DNA from 2 places in the Vibrio sp. 16 genome. Region 1 is predicted to be linked to the other one. Evidence: riboswitches for the same ligand, from Rfam matches in the RefSeq annotation. Region 1 holds a riboswitch; the other holds the start of a gene.

Region 1 (3,451 bases):
ACGCCAACAGGCCATGCTGGTGGTATTCATAACTGGTATGTGCAATCAACGGGGCAGAATTTCGAACAAATGCTGAAAGAGCTAGGCACAGGCTTATTGGTCACAGAGACCATGGGCCAAGGTGTCAATATCGTGACAGGCGATTATTCTCGTGGTGCGGCAGGCTTCTGGGTGGAGAATGGTCAAGTTCAATATCCTGTGTCAGAAATTACCATTGCTGGCAATCTTAAGCAGATGTTCCAGAACATTGTCGCTGTCGGTAATGATGTGGAAACGCGTTCACAAATTCAAACGGGTTCTATATTGCTTGAATCTATGAAGGTGGCGGGCGAGTAATCCCCTATATTTGGCTTGAATAGAAAAAGGTTGGCGTAGTGCCAACCTTTTGTTTTTCTTAGCCCTCAAACAACTCAGTGTGCAGCTTTTGGATGGCTTGCTTTGAGACGGACTCATGCACTAAGAAGCAGAGGTTGTGCGGACTTGCACCGTAACAGATCATGCGTAGATTGAAGTCTTCTAATGTGCCAAAGACTTGCTTCGCGTAGCCTTTACTCTCACTCATGTTGTTGCCGATTAGCGCAACCAGACATAAGTTGTGCTCGACGTCGACGCTACATAGCTCCTCTAACTCAATACGAGCGGCTTCCGGCAGCTGAGGCGCACCGCCTGAGGTATCAGTTTGATCCAATGTTAACGAAACGCTAATCTCGGAAGTCGTGATTAAATCCACCGATATCTTGTGCTTGGCTAGAATCTCAAAAACACGGGCTAAAAAACCGTATGCGTGGAACATTTTTGCGCTGCGTAGTGTCACCATTGTCTGGTTGCAGCGAAGGGCTAATGCACGAAATAGCGGTGAGCTCTCCACTTGATGGCGAATCCAAGTCCCGCCCTTTTCTGGCTCTTTTGATGAGCCGACAAAAACTGGAATATCATGACGCAGTGCCGGAACGAGAGTCGATGGGTGTAAGATCTTCGCGCCAAAGTTTGCCATCTCAGAGGCTTCGCTAAAGCTGATTTCTGGGATTGGAGACGCTTTCGGTGCGATACGAGGATCGGTAGTGTAGATACCGGGAACGTCAGTCCAGATTTCCAAGCCTGACGCTTCAACCGCCTCTGCAATCAGCGCGGCGCTGTAGTCACTGCCGCCACGACCTAGGGTTGTGGTATTGCCTTCTGCGTCTGATCCGATAAAGCCTTGAGTGATCACTACGGATTCTTGGCATAGTGGAATGAGCTTTTCTTCGGCAAGCTGACGGATGCTATCTAGCTCTGGTTCTGCTTTGCCAAAGTTGCTGTCGGTGCGCAGTACATCTCGAATATCGAAACGTGTGGCGGCGATTCCTCGCTCTCTCATTAATTGGGTAAGCAGGTGAGTCGACATCAGCTCACCACACGCGACTAAGTGGTCTGTGAGCTTACGGCTCGCTTGGATTGAAGCGGCTTCTGCAAGGCTCGTCACCGTATCTAGAATGGTGTAGACCTCGGCTGCAGCCTGGGTTGAATCTTCGAGTTGGTCCAAAACAGCATTATGGATCTTAGCCAGTTTGGTTAATATCTCACTTCGATGTGTTTGGTCTTGCACACCATTGGCTAACTCGACCAATAGGTTGGTGACACCTGAACACGCACTGCTAACAACTAATTTGGTATTGGGGTTTGATTCGATAATGGCTGCACAGCGACTCATCGCCTCAAAATTAGCAACACTTGTCCCACCAAACTTAGCAACATTGAAACTGCCCACGGCATTTCTCCCACGACTTCCTGAAAATAAAACTGGGGGTTAACCCAACATCCGATGTTTGCTTGAAGAGAGAATGAGCGAAAAAGAGGTATTTTTGAAATGCTATTGACCTCAGAAGCTCATCATCAGGCTGTGCTGATGACAGTTGATGGGACTCAACCCAAGTCAACCGACAAACCAAAACCACACTTTTGGTTTACCTCGGCACTGCTCCCCCTCAATGTGTTGTCTCGGAATTGTGGTTCCACGACACATCTACCTGGGCAGTGCTCCTCTTCTGCAACAATTTAAGTTGCGTGGCATAAATATTCGCCACCTATCCAGCATTGAACGTTTTTATGTGACCAATGTCAACGGTATTTTGTAACTTTATGCTCTTGGTAAATTAACAAACTTGTGACACTGGTTTGACCTCAAGACTTTGGGCTAATTGCTGAGGCGTTTGAATTGGATTAAGGTGAATCAATAACCTTCAACAGAACAATAAAATAGTTTGCAAAAGGAGCTGCCAATGACGATTCAAAGTTTTATTCCACCTCACCGCATCCTGATGGGACCGGGACCTTCGGACATTTCACCTCAAGTGCTGCAGGCGTTGAGTCGTCCAACGGTTGGTCACTTAGATCCTCTATTCATCAAGATGATGGATGAACTCAAGCAGCTACTTAAGTATGCATTCCAAACGGAAAATGAATTCACGATTGCAGTTTCTGCGCCCGGGAGTGCAGGAATGGAAACTTGCTTCGTCAATTTGATTGAGCCAGGTGACAAAGTAATTGTTTGTCGAAATGGCGTATTTGGCGAGCGCATGAGAGAAAACGTCGTCCGAGCAGGCGGTGTGGTTGAGCTTGTTGACGACGAGTGGGGCGCACCGGTCTCGGTAGAGAAAGTGGAACAGGCTCTGAAAGCCAACCCAGATGCGAAGATTCTTGCTTTTGTTCATGCTGAAACCTCGACAGGTGCTTGCAGTGATGCAGAGGCTCTAGGTAAGCTCGCTAAGCAGCACGGCGTGTTATCGATTGTGGACGCGGTAACGTCTTTAGGTGGCGTTCCACTAAAAGTTGATGAGTGGCAGTTGGATGCGGTTTATTCCGGTAGCCAGAAATGTTTGTCGTGTGTACCAGGTTTATCGCCAGTGACACTCTCTCAAGCAGCCATTGATAAAATCCAAGCGAGAAAGACACCAGTCCAGAGTTGGTTTCTTGATCAAAGCCTTGTGTTGGGGTACTGGAACGGGGAAGGCAAGCGCAGCTACCATCACACTGCGCCGGTCAATAGCCTTTATGCGCTTCATGAATCACTGCTCATTTTGCAAAATGAAGGGCTAGAAAATGCTTGGCAACGCCATCGCGAGATGCACGAAAAGCTAAAAGCTGGATTAGAGAAGCTAGGTTTTGAATTTGTTGTTGAGGAGCAATCTCGCTTGCCTCAGTTGAACGCAATTTATGTACCTCAATGGGTAGACGAGGTAAAAGTGCGTAGTCACTTGCTTGATACTTATAACCTAGAAATTGGCGCGGGCTTAGGTGCTCTCGCAGGAAAAGCTTGGCGTATCGGCCTCATGGGATACGGAGCGAGATCGGAGAATGTCGCTCTTTGTTTGAGAGCACTAGAAGAGTCACTGACTCAATAAATGACAAGGCGACCTAAGGTCGCCTTTCTTTATTCTGCTGGTTTGTTTGCCTCTGTGGTCAGCGCGTCGAT
Region 2 (3,451 bases), 1.5 Mb from region 1:
ATTTGGACAGGACAGATAGCAATACACAAACCGCTACAAACGCCACAGACGAGACGGCAAACGAAATACCGACCGACGCCGTCATACCCAATGTGATGAAACCAATGCAGGATACGGCTGCAACAGACAATGCGTAAGGTAGCTGTGTAGCAACGTGATCAATGTGATTACAACGTGCGCCTGTCGAAGACAGAATGGTCGTATCTGAGATTGGTGAACAGTGATCACCAAATACCGAACCAGCTAAAACAGCACTTAGCATCGGAAGCATTAACGCAAGATCGGTTGCGCCAGCCATATCACCCGCGATTGGTAACATGATACCAAACGTCCCCCATGATGTGCCCGTTGAGAACGCCATCAAGCCAGACAATAGGAACAAGATTACAGGTAACCAGTGTGGGTTAATATTGCCTTGCGCAAGCGTTGACAGATATTTACCTGTGTTCATGTCGCCAATGACAGAACCAATTGTCCATGCGAAGACTAGGATAAGAATTGCGCCAAACATTGATTTGGCACCGATCCAAAGCGTACGGCCAATTTCCGATGCGGCGATACCTTGTTTGAATACCGTGAATAGAGCAACCGCTAGGCCAACCAAACCACCGTAAATTAAAGAGGTACCAACATCAGTATTCTCAAACGCGCCCAATAGATTGAACTCAATACCGTCTGAAGCCAACGCTTGACCACCGGTGTAAAGCATTGACGCAACCGTCGCAATGATTAGGAAAACAATCGGCAAAACAAGATCAGACACTTTGCCGCCTTCGCTTTCGCGGATATCTAGCTCTTCGTTCAGCTCATGAGCTTCCTCGGTATCATTCTCTTGGTCTTTGTCAAAACCTCGGCCCTGAGACGCAGCGATCTCGTGGTCACGCATCTTGCCAATATCTAAGCCAAACCAAGCCACAGCGAATACCATCAATAGCGCAAAGATTGCGTAGAAGTTCATTGGAACCAAACGCAAGTAAGCGCCTAATGCCGAGTATTCTGTGATGCCGTGGGAGACGAGAATGCCACCGATGATTGTCATGATGTAAGCACCCCAGCTAGACGCAGGCATGATCACACACATAGGTGCCGCTGTAGAATCGAGGATATAAGCAAGCTTAGCACGAGACACGTAGAAACGGTCAGTAACAGGTCGAGAGATTGCCCCTACCGCTAAACTATTAAAGTAGTCATCGACGAAGATGAACACGCCAAGAAACGCAGCCAAAAGCTTAGAACCACGTTTGCTTTTCACGCGTGTCTGCGCCCACTCAGCAAAAGCGCGAGTACCACCCGACAGTGTTAACAGCGCAGTCATCATACCGAGCAACAATAGGAAGCCGACAATACTCATGTTCCAAGTGTTAATCCCACCGTCTTCGATGAACACACTAGATACAGTAGAGCCAACATATCCAAGCGCATTACCCAATGAGTAGTCATTAAGCAAGACAGCACCAAGAACAATACCGACACCTAGAGAAACAAGTACGCGACGCGTAACAATAGCAAGACTCAACGCCACTAAAGGAGGCAAAAGAGATAAAGGAGATGATGCAAAATCAATTAAATTCATGATCTTCAAAAACCAGTAATAAATGGTTAGAGATCTACTGCAGACTAATTGATGGAACTCATTTCCAAGCAATTAACTAAAAATAAGCGACAGGCAAGCGAATGCTTACCCAGCCCTACAGTAGCGCTCCATAGTTTTACAAATTATAGACTATGGCAGTGTTACCCCTTTCGAGTGTAACCCCAGCAAGCATCTTTGATTTGATAGCCCACTTCGGCGAAATAACCTTTCCTACTTGTTCATTGGCATCACCCCAACAAGCATTACTTATTTATTCCGCGCCTCTACCGCACATGCTGAAACTTTAAACTATCGAAAAGTCATTTTAACAATAATTTAACCAGCATAATGCATTAGGTTCCGCTTATTGTACTTAAGTCACACTTCTTTTCAATACATCGTGCCAGATTTATTGTTAAAAATATTTTTATACCGGAAAGATTAACCTTCCAACTTTTGTGCATAGACATTCTTTGCATACCATCTCATACAACTAAGGAATGACTATCTTGGTAAGCATCTAAAATAGACACTAATAATGTGGCACCTAAAAATTCAAATGTTTGTCGCCGACTATTTTTTGACGATTTGTTTATTCTTAAATTAGAAACAGTTTTCAATATATGAAACCAAATACTTAATCATGAGTTGATTATTTATCAATATGGTCTAAACCAGCCAGTAAAAACTAAACTAGGTCACGAAAACTTGCGTAAAAAAATACAAATCTTCTGCGATGAATTATATTTGTCAGGATTTAACTAAATTTACATTCTATATATTGTAATATCCATTTTTCAGGATTATTATCTTTCATATTAGGCACTCCTTATAAAAGTGAGATTTAAATATGTCGGAACTAACAAAAACACTATTAAACATTCGCAGCTTGCGTGCTTTCTCTCGTGAATTAACACTGGAGCAATTGGAAGAAGCACTAGAAAAATTGACGACAGTTGTAGAAGAACGCCGAGAAGCAGAAGAAGCAGAACGTGCGGCAGCAGCTGAGCAAGAAGCTAAACTGTCGGCTATTGCAGAGCAAATCGCAAAAGATGGCATCGATGTAGAAGCATTGATTTCTGCGCTTGCTGGTGACTCAAAAGCAAAAACTAAAGCGAAATCAAAGCGTGCGCCTCGCCCTGCGAAGTACAAATACACAGATGCGAATGGCGAAGAAAAAACTTGGACTGGCCAAGGTCGTACACCTTCAGCAATTCAAGAACAATTAGATGCAGGTAAATCACTAGACGATTTCCTAATCTAAAATAAGTAACAACAAAAAAAGCGCCTTCATGGCGCTTTTTTTATAAGTCAAAAACCTCATAATTTTGAGGTTTTCTTTTCTATCGTTCCCAATACGCTTCTTCCAAGCTGTCTTCTCTTTCAGGCAAGCCTTTAGACAAACGTGGTGAGTGTTGTACCAGAACTTCATAACTAGCACGGTTTGAATACTTACATACCTGAGAAAACGACGAGTAAGTCAAATAAGCATGGGCATGTTTGCTTGAGTTAGGCACGTTTTCTTTGTGATACTTGTTTGCCGCCATGTCGTGCAGTAAGGCAGATAACGCTGCATCCCCTGCACCATTTGTATTTTTAATCTTCTCAGGCCCGCCCATATAAGGTGAAATATGCGAATACACTTTAATTGGGTTTTCGCAGTTATCTTTTACTGCTGGTCGACTAAATTCAAAACGGTTAAATTCTGCGATACTACCTGGCAATAAAGGTAGAGAAGTCTCTCGCTTAGCCGCTTCTTCAGTGTAGCCAGCCATAAACAAGCCAACAGGACCAGCGGTACATAGCACCAAGTCCACCCAATCAAGCGCTTTATCAGACGCGGCCAATGGGTCGGACTCGCCCGTCAGAGCTTCAGCT

Evidence for each region. A riboswitch is a leader RNA that binds a small molecule or an ion and turns the genes downstream of it on or off. The one in region 1 is predicted to bind lysine.
Region 2: linked by a shared signal. The riboswitch ahead of tet(35) (tetracycline efflux Na+/H+ antiporter family transporter Tet(35)) and the one ahead of lysC (lysine-sensitive aspartokinase 3) in region 1 are both predicted to bind lysine.

The regions. Positions count from the first base shown of each region.
Region 1 covers NZ_OY808997.1:2,124,325-2,127,775, reverse strand. The annotation lists gene pmbA (metalloprotease PmbA) at 1-336, shown strand, start outside; gene lysC (lysine-sensitive aspartokinase 3) at 395-1,747, opposite strand; lysine riboswitch at 1,855-2,032, opposite strand; gene U9J37_RS09595 (pyridoxal-phosphate-dependent aminotransferase family protein) at 2,259-3,380, shown strand; gene U9J37_RS09590 (PglL family O-oligosaccharyltransferase) at 3,410-3,451, opposite strand, start outside.
Region 2 covers NZ_OY808997.1:619,692-623,142, reverse strand. The annotation lists gene tet(35) (tetracycline efflux Na+/H+ antiporter family transporter Tet(35)) at 1-1,573, opposite strand, end outside; lysine riboswitch at 1,687-1,868, opposite strand; gene U9J37_RS02810 (H-NS family histone-like protein) at 2,424-2,837, shown strand; gene U9J37_RS02805 (inosine/guanosine kinase) at 2,917-3,451, opposite strand, start outside.